DNA from 2 places in the Paenibacillus sp. FSL H7-0357 genome. Region 1 is predicted to be linked to the other one. Evidence: predicted binding sites of a transcription regulator. Region 1 holds the regulator's gene; the other holds the start of a gene.

What was found. Region 1 encodes Rex, which represses fermentation and respiration genes when NADH is low (regulators of the CRP and FNR family bind a similar motif). Its sites were predicted from a motif close to TTGTGAAATATTTCACAA; they were not measured.
Region 2: a site for Rex is predicted at 2,953-2,970, ahead of H70357_RS31840 (formate/nitrite transporter family protein). Genes of this name have one in related genera too.

The regions. Positions count from the first base shown of each region.
Region 1 covers NZ_CP009241.1:5,151,684-5,159,194, forward strand. The annotation lists gene H70357_RS22585 (hypothetical protein) at 1-471, opposite strand, end outside; gene H70357_RS22590 (cell wall elongation regulator TseB-like domain-containing protein) at 726-1,244, opposite strand; gene H70357_RS22595 (amidohydrolase) at 1,306-2,607, opposite strand; gene H70357_RS22600 (redox-sensing transcriptional repressor Rex) at 2,594-3,286, opposite strand; gene dinG (ATP-dependent DNA helicase DinG) at 3,376-6,237, opposite strand; gene H70357_RS22610 (tetratricopeptide repeat protein) at 6,354-6,995, opposite strand; gene panD (aspartate 1-decarboxylase) at 7,109-7,492, opposite strand; gene panC (pantoate--beta-alanine ligase) at 7,485-7,511, opposite strand, start outside.
Region 2 covers NZ_CP009241.1:7,200,592-7,208,102, reverse strand. The annotation lists gene H70357_RS36835 (DUF3863 domain-containing protein) at 1-1,256, opposite strand, end outside; gene H70357_RS36830 (serine-rich family protein) at 1,234-2,064, shown strand; partial or broken gene H70357_RS37255 (S-layer homology domain-containing protein) at 2,208-2,684, opposite strand; gene H70357_RS31840 (formate/nitrite transporter family protein) at 3,070-3,897, shown strand; gene H70357_RS31835 (MFS transporter) at 4,372-5,589, shown strand; gene H70357_RS31830 (GNAT family N-acetyltransferase) at 5,639-6,169, shown strand; gene H70357_RS31825 (MOSC domain-containing protein) at 6,150-6,794, shown strand; gene H70357_RS31820 (GNAT family N-acetyltransferase) at 6,929-7,477, opposite strand.

The DNA of each region.
Region 1 (7,511 bases):
TTGACAGCCTGTATCATGAATCAGCTTGTATTTGGTTAAGGTGACGCCATAGACAGGCACATCCGCATCATGGGGAAAATTGTTCGGATCCAAATAGGCGGCAAGCTGGCCGCTCACTTCCTGAGCTTTTGCATACAGCCCTGCGCTCTTTGCTTCGATCACAATAACCAGTTTTTTGCGGTTTCCCTGGAACAAGGACAAGGTAATATCGCGCCTTATTTTATGTACTCCTGCCGCAAGCATTTCTGCGTCCACCTGAACAAAATCATAATCTTCTTTGAAAGCCGGTGTGTCTACATTGTTCCGGCGGTTTAACTCTTTTAGCAGCAACCGGATCAACTTGGGATACCTTGAAAAAAGGTAGGCAAGCCCTTTCGTCTGTTTGGTTTCCGCATCCCCGTTTATCAAATCAAAAAAGGTAGAATGGTAGTCCGTTCTGCCCTCCTGGTAAAGCCTCATCATCGTTTTCAAACGTATCTCTCCACCTGTTCAAGGAATATGTAATTAATCCTCAGAATCACTGTTTCATTCCAATGATAATATAAATTTCACAAAATGTCAGAGTAAAAAAACCGCCTATCGCTCCTATAGTTCTAAAATCCCCCCCCCCGCTGCTTTTGCCTCTAGGCTGTGCTTTAGTTTAACTTATTAGCAATATTATGCAAAAAAAGCGGACAAGCGCTGTCCGCTTTGTCCGCTTTTTATTTGTTATTGCAAGCCTGCCTCTACTTGCTCGGCAAAGTATATCCATCACCGATTGCTGTACCATCCGCAAAACGAAAGAACTTGTAATAATAACGTCCTTCCTGCTTGTAAAAAAGCTGCCAGGCGTATTCTCCATTGTATACACCCGGAAGCAGCCGTTTAATATCGATCCCGGGCAACTGGGAGGCTATAATGGAGCGGATTTGCTTCTCCGAGGTTCCTTTGGCCAGCTCTTCCGCATAGACTCCGTTATCACCGCCGGCCGGCTTGCCGTCCACGGTGAACCGTACCCACACCATCAGATCCGTACCGGCTTTATTTTTCCCGGTCAGCACCCAGTACACCGAATTTTCGTCCCATACCGATTTCTGCGCCTTGGACACCTCAGTAAGTCCCGCCCGGGTCTTGGCAACTTCTTTGGCCGCGCTGCGTTCATTCCATTGGTCCTTCATGATATAGGCATAAAATTGGCTTAGACCGAACAAAATGAGCAGAAACAGAGCGATCCCCAGCAGAAGCCATTTTTTCCTTTTCCTCAAAATGCAGCTTCCTTTCCTTAATATATGAAACGTCATAAAACCAACTGCGGCGGCAGTCGAATTAACGCTTCAGCAGCCCTTCAAAAGTTTCTTGCGCCTTGCGGCGGATTTCTTCCTCGTCCACTGTCAGGCACTGACCATGCTTCACAACCTGCTTGCCGTTCACCCAGACATGCTCGACATCCTTGGCACTAGCCGAATACACGGCGTGGGAGAGCAAGTCGCTATGCGGCAGTAGATGAGGCTGGTCAATATCAATTGCAATAAAGTCAGCCTTCATCCCGGCTGCAAGGCGGCCCGCCTGGTTCAGGAAGATTGACTCCGCCCCGTATTGCGTGGCCATCAGCAGCGCTTCCGGTGCCGGAACTGCGGTAGGATCACCGCTTACTCCCTTATGGATCAATGCTGCAAGCCGCATTTCCTCGAACATATCGAGATTATTATTGCTTGCCGCCCCGTCCGTACCGAGCGAAACTTTGACTCCCGCTCTCAGCAGCTCAGGCACCCGTGCAACCCCGCTGGCAAGCTTCAGGTTACTTCCCGGGTTATGGGATACACCCACCTTGTGGCGGGCGAGAATTTCGATCTCCTCATCGTTCAGGTGGACACCATGGGCGATTAAGGACGGGCGGGTGAACATGCCCAGCTTCTCCAGGTGCGCTACAGGACGCAGGCCGTAATCAGCGGCATTCTGCTCCACTTCACGCAGCGTTTCTGACATATGCGTATGCATCGGCAGGTCCAGGTCATGTGCCGCCTGCACAAACCGCATGAAAAAGTCCGGAGGACAAGTATACGGGGCATGCGGTGAAATCATGGTGGTAATTCTGCCGTCAGCCTTGCCGTGCCAGTTGCGGGCGAACGCAACAGCTTCCGCAAGCTTCTGATTCTGCACTTCTTCAGGACATAGACCAATAACACCGCGCATCAGCACCGCACGGATGCCGGAGTGTTCGACCACCTCGGCCACCCGGTCCATGTGATCATACATATCCAAAAAGGTGGTTGTGCCGCCTTTCAGCATCTCCAAAACGGATAAGGAAGTACCCCAGTAGACATCATCTCCGGTAAACTTCTCCTCCATCGGCCACATTTTCTCCTGCAGCCAGGCTTGAAGGACCATATCATCCCCGTAGCCGCGCAGCAGCGACATCGCAGCATGGCCATGGGTATTGACCAGACCCGGCATGAACAGCAGCCGGCTGCCGTCGAGCGTCACTGTGCCTTCTTCAATAACGGGCTTCTCTTCCCCTATGTATGTGATCAAATCATTTTCTATAGTCATATAACCGCTCAGGACCGGCTTCTCGCTTCCGGGAACCAGAAAACGTCCGTTTGCAATTATCATCTTATTGCTGCTCATCTGTAATTCCTTCCTTTCCATCATGTAAATAATACGCCAGACTTTGCAGGTCAGTCGTAAAGTCAGCAGCATGAATCCGGATGGTTGAAGGTGTCTTCAGAATGACCGGTGCAAAATTCAGGATCGCCTCAATGCCCGATTCTACCAGAATATCAGCCACATTCTGTGCTTCGCTGTCCGGTACAGTGATGATCCCGATCCGGATTCCCTGATCACGGATGGTCTGACCCAGCTCCTCCATCGGCTGAACCGTAAGAGAGTTGATCTTTTGTCCAATCTTGGGAGCGTAAGAATCAAATACAGCAGTGATTTTCATAGTGTCCTTCAGATAAGCATTGTAATTGGACAAGGCATGACCGAGGTTACCGGCACCTACCAGAGCCACATTGATTTGTTGATCCAGCTTCAGAATATGACGGATCTTTTCGATGAGATAAGACACGTCATATCCAATGCCTTTTCTGCCGAAATCACCAAAATAGGCCAGATCCTTACGAATCTGCGCCGGATTAAGGTCCAGCTTCTGCCCGAGTTCCTGAGAAGAAACGGTTGAGATTTCACGCTTTTGGAGATCGTTCAGGAAACGCAGGTACACTGGGAGTCTGCGAACGACGGCCTCCGATATTTTATCCGATTTCATGTTTTCTCCTCCTAATTTAGAATTGCACTGACGCGATATCGTATGACAACCACGTGCAGTGCCCGCTCCGCGAACGGGACACAGCCTATGGTACAAAGAGATGAAAAAAATTTATAAACGATGACAGATTAGGAAACGCCGCCCTCTTCAAGCCATTCCGCTATCCGCGGAACCATCTGATCGGTAAGCATGTGCTCCATCTTCGGACCAGGGAGTGAATACAGGAAGTACTTCCCGTAATAAGCTTCGATGACCCTGGTATCATATACAATAACAATTCCCCGGTCCTGCGCTGTGCGAACCAATCGTCCAAAACCCTGTTTGAACCGGATCACTGCCTGTGGAACAGACATTTTCATAAAAGGATTCTTCTTCTGGGCCTGCAGAAGCTCCGCCTTTGCCTCGGCCAGCGGATGATTCGGCGGCTGAAACGGCAGCCTTACAATCGCAAGACAGGTCAGCGCCTCGCCAGGGATGTCGACTCCTTCCCAGAAACTGCTCGTTCCAAGCAATACCGATGCAGAGCTGTCCTGAAAACGCCGGATCAGCTTGCTGCGGCTGCCTCCTTCCACACCCTGGCCCAGAACCGTAATGTCCTGGGAAGCCAAGGCCTCTTTCAGCGGATCATAAACCTGGCGCAGCATTTTGTAGGAGGTGAACAGCACCAGCATCCGCCCCTTGGTCGCCGCCGCCGCTTCAGCCAGCGAATGCACCAGCTTGTCTACAAAACGCGCATCGCCTACGCTGCCCTTAACACTGGGGAAATCGCGCGGGATGACAAGCAGCGCCTGTTCACGGTACTTGAACGGTGAAGGCAGCAGTGCTGTCATGAGACGCCCTTGTTCAGAGGCTTCAGAAAGACCAAGGTTGTCAATCATGAACTGAAAGGACTTGTCGACCGATAACGTGGCCGAGGTCAGCACAATGCTCTTCTTCTTGTCGAAGAACAGATCCTTGAGCTGGCTGCTTACATCGACAGGCACGGCGTAGAGCTGAAGCGACTTGCCCCGGTAGTTGCCGCTCCCTTCCATCCAGTACACGATATTATCGTCACTGAGACCCATAAAGAAGCGGATTTGTTCCCGGATGGATGCCAAATCCTTGAACAAGCCTCCGATATCGGTCACCAGGCTGTCCGAAGACGACTGACTCTCTGTATCGCGCATCTCGCTAAGCATTTTGTCACCTCTGCGGATGATGTCGCTCAAGGCTAAGTGCAGCGTATTCTCCAGCGCCGCCAGCTCTTCCCAATCTTTGGGCTTGCTGCCGGGAAGCAGGCGTGTGACCAGCTGGCCGGCTTCACCTGCCGCTGCATCGCTGCGTTCGGGCAATAGGCCGAACAGCTTGTCGCTCAGTGTATCCCAAGTTTCCTTTACAGTAAGCAGGTCGGGATAGATTTTATCGATTACGCCGCTCCACTCCGAAGCCTGCTCACTGCCCGAGGACTGCAGAGTCTGGCGCAGTGCCGGCAGCTGGCCGCTGCGGCTGTCTTTATACAGCCTTGTAAGCGTATGAGCTACCGTGAAATACTTCATTTGCATGCCCAAATGCTTGCCGGCCACATCCTCCAAATGATGGGCCTCGTCAATGACAAGATGCTCATAAGCCGGAAGCAGCTGGTGCCCGGCCTTGACGTCTGCGAACAGCTTGGAGTGATTGGTAATGACCACATCGGCAATCCCTGCTTCATGTTTGGCCCGGTGGTAGTAGCATTTGCGGAACCACGGACAGGAACGGCCCAGACAGGAATCGGTATCACTGGCTACCGTCTCCCAGAAATCCCCGCCGCGACCGCTCAAATTCAGCTCCTCATCGTCACCCGATTCCGTCTGGGTCAGCCATACGATCATTTGCGCTGCCGTAAGTGCTTCTTCCCGGGGACTTACGAAGTCCTTTTTATTTATTTTATGTTCAAACTTGCGCAGACACAAATAGTGCCCTCTCCCCTTGAATATCGCAGCCTTAAACGGGAAAGGCACAACACTGGTCAGAAGCGGGATATCGCGTTCGCGCAGCTGATCCTGAAGGTTGATGGTATGGGTGCTGACCATAACCTTCTGCCCGGTACGTACGCTCTGATAAATGGCCGGCAGCAGATAACCGAGCGATTTGCCGGTACCGGTGCCTGCCTCGATCAGCAGATGCTTGTCCTCCTGAAGGGCCGTATTCACTTCGCCAATCATGATCTCCTGGGCTTCCCGGCTTTCATATTGCGGAAGCGTATCCTTAAGCCGTTTGGTTACCTCGGCCATATAATCCTCAAAGGATACATTCTCCACAGGATTGCCAACACCTTCTTCTCTTGGAGGCGCCAGCTCAGTCCAGTCGCCTACAGCCAGTGCAAGCTGACGGTAAAAATTCAGCTCCCCTTCCGGCTGAAAGGTCTCCATCTCGCGCTCCCGCAGCAGGCCGTCAAAATACCAGGCCAAATCACTGTCTTCATCGGCAAACAGCTCGTTAAGCCGCTGAATGGTCAGCAGAGGCAAACTATACAGCTCTTCGAGACATTTAAGCAACACAATTGCTGTAGCTTCTGCGTCACTGTCCGCCTGGTGCGGACGGTCATGCGTGATGCCAAAATGGTTACTTACCGCACCCAGCTGATAGGTCGTTAGGGACGGAAAGCATATTTTCAGGAAATCGATCGTATCCAGAATCCGTCCCTGAAACGGCAAATAACCGCAGCGGTCTAAAGCATTCTGCAAAAAATGGAAATCAAAAGCAACATTATGTCCAACAAGCACTACATCGTCAAGCAGCGGGACGAGCTCCATCATCATCTCATCCAGCTCTGGCGCATCCTTCACATCTTCATCGGTGATGCCGGTCAAGCCCGTAATAAAAGGAGGAATCGGTGTTCCGGGCTTGACGTAAGAACCATACACCCGGGAGATGGACCGGTCTTCTTCTATAATGGCAAGGCCAACCTGGATGATCTCACCCACAGATTGGGTTCCCGTAGTTTCAAAATCAAGCACGGCAAATTTCATTATAAGTTCTATTCCCTTTCACTTGAGACTCTTTATCAGCATAACAGAAGTTACGAAAAAAGGCGATGCACACCGCTTGTTGAAGTGGATGCATCGCTTAAATGAGTGGACTATGATTACAAAAGCGAAACAAGCTGATTTCCGAATTGCAGCTTTCCTCCCCGCCTGCGGCAAACCTCCAGATTGACATTCGGTTCCGGGAGTGCCGGGTCATGAAGCAGAGAAAGGCTGAACAGCTCCCTTGCCTCATTGAAGCGTTCCTGGGAAGCTCTGATACACCCCAGCGCATTGTAGATCATCGCCTTCAGCTTGTTCTCGCGAATCAGCGCAAGCATATGATCCAGATGCCCCCATGCGGTCTCCCCGTCGCCCTCCTGCAGATAGGCCATGGCCAAATACAGGCGGGCCGCCAGACTGTCGGGGTGCTGCGCAATAACTTCCTTAAATTGATCAATACACTTCCGGTACATCAACAGCTTGTAGTAGCCCTGCCCTCTGACAAAAGAATCCATGGCAAGCTCAGGCGCTTCCTGCTGCGGCATCTCTTCGTCCGGCTGTGGCGGAAATTCCGCATGTTCCCGGAAATGACTCAGCTTCTCGGCAAAGGCGAGCCACTCGTCCATAACCTCATCGCTAAGCCGGTGAAGCATGTTGTACTTGCATAAAAGATCATCCCGGCGGGCACCCTCCGAAGTAGGGTAATCCGCTGCGATCTCCTGAAGCATCTTATTCATCTCAGCAAATAATTGTTGAAACACGGGACATCCCCCCCTTACTGAAAATGAAATCAGCCTAAGCTTGCCTGCCTTCATTTTTCGCAAGTGGGGGGCTCTTCATCCCTGCCATTGATTACATGGCTTAGGTCCGGTGATTAAGCAATCGTAGCATGAATCTCATGATCGGCCAGCTTCACCGGCTTGTTCTCGCCATCGACAAAAACTACAGTTGGTTTATGCCCTGCCAGTTCCTCGGCGGACAGCATCGCGTAGGAGATGATGATGACAGTATCCCCCGGCTGAACAAGCCGGGCCGCTGCTCCGTTCAAACAAATGACGCCGCTGCCGCGCGGTCCCGGAATGACATAGGTTTCCAGCCGGGAGCCGTTATTGTTGTCGACAATCTGTACCTTTTCGTTCTCAAGTAAATCCGCTGCTTCCATCAGGTTCTCGTCGATGGTGATGCTGCCCACATAATTCAAATTGGCTTCGGTAACCGTTGCCCGGTGTATTTTGGATTTCATCATATGTCTAAACAAGCGCCGCAACCTCCTTGGG
Region 2 (7,511 bases), 2.0 Mb from region 1:
AGAGTGAACTCTGAATGTTCATTGCTGTGGGCTGTTTTTGTTTTGTAGATCTCTGCCAGTCCATGAACACCCAATATTTCAACGCCGGCATCTTTCGGGAACCTGCTGATGAAGTCCTGCCAGGTTGCGAATAGGTTGGGTGACCTCATCACCCAATTGGTACCAATTACCAGTGAGAGGTAATTAACCGTATTTCTGTTCTGAAAAGGATTGTTGAGATACTGAGAGGCCAGATGCAGCTGAGGTTCTGCCTTCGTATCGTTTACAAACGGATCCGCCGGATGCAATGTCCATCTGGATGCCCCTGTAATATAGCGGGAGCCGATGGGATCTATGCTTAGGGCATTCATAAATACATTGTTACTGTTAGTAGCAGCATCCTGTGCGGGCAGCATCGGATTAGCGGTATGTGCCCAGTATGGCATCAGCGGTGATCCTTCAGCAGACAATTGGCCTACATTATACTGTGTTGCAGCCCAGCCCATAAACGCATCGATCCGGAAGTTGTCTTTTAACCAGGCAGCCTGCTCGGGATTGATGGCATAGGTGGACAGTGACTTGGGACGATACTTGTCAGGAATACTCTCCCATACGGAGCTATCTCCGTTGGTGCCCCCCTGGTGCAGGGAATTGAGCGCATTATATCTGTACATGTACAGCCACGAGTTCATCTCTACAATCCATTGGGCCAGGTTGAAATTATCATTCGGATAGCCGGATGCGATCCCTACCTCATCTCCATATAGATCCACGTAGTTAAGCACCTGTTGCAATTGAGGGCGCTGTGCATCATCGAACACAAATCGGTTGTCCATGGCCCAGGTTACCCGCAAATCGGGATCAATAGTTGCCAGTGTATTCCGCATGGTTTGCATTTCGGCAACTGTTGTAGCGTTTGCTCCTGTATCTTCCAGCAACAAGGATACAGTGAAATAAGCTGTTGAATTGTATTGAGGCGATAGTACCTCAAGCTCGAAGTTGCTGATGATGCTAAAGTCGGCGATCTCGGAACTGAGCAGGATTCGACCATGGATCATAGTCCCAGGCTTCGGGATGTTATAAAAGTTTGCTACCGTCCCATCCTCTGCCAGTACAGAGTAATCATCAGTAACCAGCACTTTGAGGTCTGGCGGCAAATGCTCCGGCATGATTTCGCTTCCGTATACATCCAAGGTCACATAAGCCAGCTTCCAATCCTCCATAGATACATTAAACGAAACGTCAATTGTATCGGTGGTTACCTGTACAGAATCCACTGCCTCATATACTGGCGGCACTGTTGTTGGAGCCGGTGAAGCGGATGGCACCGTTGTTGGAGCCGGTGAAGCGGATGGCACCGTTGTTGGAGCCGGTGAAGCGGATGGCACCGTTGTTGGAGCTGGTGAAGCGGATGGCACCGTTGTTGGAGCCAGTGAAGCGGATGGCACCGTTGTTGGATCCGGTGAGGCCGATGGACCCGGTGTTGGATCTGGCGAAGCCGATGGCACCGTTGTTGGAGCCGGTGAAGCGGATGGCACCGGTGTTGGATTCGGTGAAACCGATGGAACCTTTGGTGGCACCGGTAAAACCGATGGAACCTTTGGTGGAACTGGTGAAGCGGATGGCACCGGTGTTGGATTCGGTGAAGCGGATGGCACCGGTGTTGGAACCTGTGAAGCGGATGGCACCGATGTTGGAGCCGGTGAAGCCGATGGCACCAGTGTTGGATTCGGTGAAGCCGGTGGCACCGGTGTTGGATCCGGTGAAGCGGATGGACCCGGTGTTGGAGCCGGTGAAGCGGATGGTACCGGCGTTGGATTCGGTGAAGCCGATGGAACCATTGTTGGATCCGGTGAAGCCGATGGAATCGGTGTTGGAACCTGTGAAGCGGATGGCACCGGTGTTGGAGCCGGTGAAGCGGATGGCCCCGGTGTTGGAGCCGGTGAAGCGGATGGCCCCGGTGTTGGAACTGGTGAAGCCGATGCAACCGGCGTTGGATTCGGTGAAGCCGATGGAACCATTGTTGGATCCGGTGAAGCCGGTGAAACTGGTGTTACGAGATCTGTAGAAGAAGCGTTTGGATAAGCGATCTCGCTATCTTCTAAAGGTGCGCCTTTGGGGACTTCAGGATAATCAGGCAAGTCACTACCAGGCTCAAGCAAATCTTGTATACGGTTGGCATCCTCAAGCAGAAGACATGCACGAGCAGTTACCATAGCTGCGCTTTGACGGTCAACGGATTGCTTTGGGTTAAACCGCTGATATTCATCTCCTTGGAACAGCCCGAGCTGCTGGGCTGCCCAGACGCTTGTTTGGGCTTCTTCCGAGATAGAGTGACTATCCTTAAACGAAGCCATATCCCCTTGTTTTTGGACCTGGTCATACACTCCAAAGGCCCGGATATACCATACTGCCAAGCTCTCGCGTGTTAATTCACCTCTCCATGCTATTGTCTGGTCTTGTATAATGCCAGCAGACAAAAGCGAGCGTATGGAGGGGATGGCCCAATTCGGTGCCGCTTCCGTTGTTAGCGGATAGTCCGAACTAGGAATGGGAATGGATAATGCCCTTGACATCATGGTGCCCATCTCTGCAATAGAAATCGGCTGATAGGGTCTGAACGTTGCGTTGCCATAGCCTTGAACGATCCCTCTGGAGAACAGCTGTGCAATTTCTTGATGGGCATAGCTGCGCTCAGTATCCACAAATGGAGCGCTATTTGCCCTTGCAGCTGGAGTGACAGCAGCAGTTCCGATTAGGATCAGACATAGCAGTGCCAGGCTGACACGCCTCAGGTTGTCTATCAATATGTATGTGCTTTTTCCTGTGTTTACGGGAACACGATCACCACCTCTTTTACTCCACTATCGGTACAATCGGCCCGAATATTTAGCGTGATATGGGATGTATGGCGAGAAATGTTTTTGTGATTAAGTTAATCTGAATTGTGTAGATAAGGTAAATTTGACATGTCAGTGAAAACTTTCACTTAGTTTTCCTAGACGTGACTTTTATCACGTAAATGTGATTGCGATCACGCTACAATGGCATAAAGGAACAAATTTTAAGTATTAAAAGGGGATAGGAATCATGGCTTATAACAAACCGCAGCAGATTGCCGAGGTAACGGTAGAGAACGGAATCAAGAAGGCTCACAACCCGCTTGCCACCGTACTTATTCTCGGTTTTCTGGGGGGAGCGTTTATTGCGCTCGGATTTTTACTGGATATTCGTGTCATTGCCGGTGCTCCGGCGGAATGGGGCTCCATCGCAAACTTTATCGGGGCATCGGTGTTCCCGGTAGGACTGATCCTGGTGCTGCTGGCCGGCGGGGAACTGCTGACAGGCAATATGATGGCCGTGCCGCTGGCATTTATTGCGAAGAAGATTTCCTTCTGGGAAGTCATCAAGAACCTTGTGCTGATCACGCTCAGCAACCTGGCAGGCGCGTTGTTCGTTGCTTATTTCTTCGGCCACGTTGTCGGCCTCACCGCAGACGGAGTGTATCTCGATAAACTGGTCGATATGGCTGAACATAAGATTGATGCAACCTTCCTGCAGGCCTTTGTCTCCGGGATCGGCTGTAACTGGCTGGTAGCTCTGGCCGTGTGGCTCTCTTACGGGGCGGATAATTTCAGCGGCAAAATCCTCGGTATCTGGTTCCCGACCATGGCATTTGTGGCCATCGGATTCCAGCACGTTGTAGCCAACATGTTTCTTATTCCTGCTGCTATATTTGAGGGGCATTTTACCTGGGCACAATATTTCGGCAACTTTGCCCCGGTATGGCTGGGCAACCTTACGGGCGGAGCCATCTTCGTAGCCGCAGCCTATTATATGGCTTACCTTCGCAAAGGGCCGGCGGCTGTGCAATCCGTAGAGGGTGTATCCTCTGTCGGAGTGAAGAAACACGCTTAATCCTTACTAATTAAATGCAGTCTTAAACGGCAATAGACACTCCTTGTAACCTTCTCTCTTCCAGCTAACGGCTCAAGAGGGAAGGTTCTCGGGGTGTTTTTTTGTGAGGTGAAATAGGGGCGCACAACACAAAATTCGCCGTGCATATCCGACTCGGGGGAACGAAATCGGGCTCACGGCGAATTAATAGGGAGTGTTTCATATGCTCTATTACCCGGGCAAACGAAGAACGAATCAGTCTCTGTTCAGCAATTTTATTTACGCATGGTGGCAGCAGTTATAAAATATAAAGATCCGATTGGACAGGCTTTTTACTGCTGAGGCTGTCCACAGGTTTTGGTCAAGAATCATGGGGGATATTGTGTTTGAGTGACGCGATAATGCGTCAGTGTGAATGCTTGCTCTTCGTCCTGTTTTGGGATGATACTGGATGAAATTAATGACACATATATTACAGGGGTTGAAAGACAAGTCATGAGGTTTTTACAAGCTTATCCAAAGGAAGTCAAAGTATTCCTGATTGCCAGTCTTATTAATGCAACAGGCAGCGCACTAATGTGGCCGCTTGTCACGATGTATGTATTTGATGAACTGGGCCGCAGTATGACAGATGCCGCACTCGTTATTGTTATTCAATCCCTCGGAGGCATATTCGGACAACTGCTGGGTGGATCACTCTATCATAAAGTTGGTGTCAAACGCCTCATCGTCGGTGCGCTGGCCATGAATGCCCTGGCCTTGTTTACCTTGCCGGCGGCAAGCGTGAACTGGAACATGTTCATACTGGTGATGGGACTGGTGGGTCTGTTCAATTCGTTGTCATTGCCGGCCATTCAGGCCTTTATAGGTTTCCGCTTCGCAGAACAGCGCGGAGAGCTTTTTAATGTAATTTATGTCGCCAATAATATTGGGGTAGCGCTGGGCACGATGCTGGCCGGTTTTCTGGCCGATATTTCCTATCTGTTGAGTTTCGTGCTTAATGGGCTGACCTCAGCGGTGTTTGCCGCATTTTTCTTTGTGTATTTGCGGAAGGTTGGCACAGAGCCGGCCCATGCCGAGCCGCATAGGAGAAACGGCCCCGGAGAGCTGTCGAACTGGAAGCTTATAGGCCACACCCGAATCTATCTGTATATGGCCTTAGGTTCGATGTTTTTATTGATCGGCAACTCGATCTGGAATACGGGAGTTTCTCCGTTTATTATTTCGGAAGGCTGGGCTAAGAGCACCTACAGCCTTCTTTGGACGCTCAACGGGATTCTGATCTTTGCCGCGCAGCCGCTGGTAAGTTTGATCAAACGCTGGTTCGCGGAGACCTCGACGGCGCAGATGACGGCAAGCGCTGTTTTTTACCTGAGTGGATATGCAGTGATCTTGTTAATGCCAAGCTATCCCGGCCTGGTGCTGGCGATGTTGCTGACCACGCTGGGAGAGATGCTTATTTCTCCGGCGATGCCTTCATTTATTTCCGATCATGCGGACCGCAGTGCGCCCTTCTATCTCGGGCTTAGCGGTGGGATCGGCGCGGTTGGCAGAGTTCTCGGCCCCTATATGATGGGCAGCCTGTATGACCGGGGAGGCATTGCGCCGACAGGCTGGCTGGCTTGCGGAATGGCGTTGCTGGCGGTAGGATTCTTCGCGGTCCATGCCTTCATCAACCGTTCTGGCCGTGCACTGGAACAAAATGGGGTATAATGGTCTGTAGAAGAATCACTTAAAGGTAAGTCAAGGAGTGCAAAGAGCTATGCAACAAATTATTAGAGGCTCGCTCACGATTCGTCCCTCGGAGTTAAAGGATACCCGTGAGCTGATTATTCTCGATAACATGATTTGGACGGAGGAGACCACACCGGGTCCATTAATGTGGTGTTCGCGTGAGGATTATCTGCTCCATGCCCCTCCCGGTTCCCAGCTTGTAGCTTTGCAGGAAAGAGAACTATGCGGGTATGTCGGTTTCGGCTGTCCCAGCGGGATGGTGAGCAACCGCCATGTGTGCGAGGTGAACATCGCTGTCCATCCGAAGTTCCAGCGGCTTGGCATCGGCGGACAGCTGATCGAGGCGATCAAGCAGCATGCCGGAGAGAACGGGATACGCAAACTCCGCTTGCGGGTGCTGTCCAGCAATACTCCTGCGCTCTCGTTCTACCGGAAATGCGGATTTGAGGAAGAGGGCCGGCTCAGGGAAGAGTTTTATCTTGGCGGACATTATGTAGATGAGGTATTTATGAGCTGCATGCTGACTGGAGGGAAGGGAAATGGAAGTCATTTCGCTTAATGTGGGCAAACCTGTAACGGTAGATTACCGTGGTAAGCCGCTGGAAACGGGGATTTATAAAATGCCGGCGGCTGGACCGGTACAGCTTCATCTTGAGGGATTCGCCGGTGACGGGCAAGCGGACCTGGTGAACCATGGGGGGCCGGACAAAGCGGTCTGTGTGTATCCGATTGAGCATTATGCCTTTTGGGAGGAGCTGCTCGGGAAGAAACTGGAGTTCTCCGCCTTCGGCGAGAATATCACAGTCAGCGGGCTGCTGGAGACCGAGGTCTGCATCGGTGATGTGTATGAGATCGGTTCGACTCTGCTGCAGGTCAGCCAGCCGCGGTTTCCTTGCTTTAAGCTCTCGCAGAAGCATGGCCCGGCTGATATGCCAGCCAAAGTGCTGGCTACCGGATACAGCGGATTTTATTTCCGTGTACTGCGTGAAGGTCAGATTACAGCCGGTGATCGAATCGTCAAGAAGGAATCCGGTGCGAGAGGCTACCCTGTAAAGCGGGTGCTCTATCTGATGGAACATGGCCGTAAGGACAAGAACGGTCTGGCTGAGCTATCGGAACTGGACACCTTGGCGTCGGGAACCCGGATGAAGTTCCGGAGCTGGCTTGAGGCTGCGGAGAGCTAACGATTGCTGATATCCAAAATCGGTGAATTTGATGGTATGCCAAGTCCCCCCGGACGCCTGTTACGGGGGGCTTGGTTTGTTATAAAAGATCTAAAATTCCGTTACATCCGGCCGGGTTGTATATGTCCCACTGTTTAGCTCAGCAGCTTCCATTCACTGCGCAGCAGGCCGTATACCGCATGATTCACATAGCCCTCGGGCAGCTTCTCCGCCTGGCGCAGAACCCCTTCGAATACGAAACCCAGCCGCTCGGGAATCGCCCGGCTGGGCTTGTTGCCCGTGGCGCAGCGGATTTCAATGCGGTTCAGCTCCATTTCCAGCAGCGCATAATCTACGAAAACCCGGCAGGCGCTGGTCATGTAGCCTTTGCCTTCATATCCTTCGCCAAGCCAATAGCCGATTCCGACGGAGCGGCTCTGCCAGTCTATCTCATGATAGCCGATAATGCCGGCCAGTTCTCCCCGGACCCACAGTCCGGCGGTAAAGCCGCCGTTGTCGCTGCCCTGCTTAACGGCATTTTTGATAAATGTGGCGATGTGGTCCTGCTCGGTGACTCCGTCAACCCAAGGCAGCCACTGCCTGAGCCTGCTCCGCGAGCGCTCTACCAGCGCGAACATGTGGCGGGCCTGCTCCGGCATCAACAGTTTCAGCACAAGCTCTTCATCAATGACATAATTAAACAAGCGGCTGCCTCCCTCTGTGCCACTAGGGCCGGAT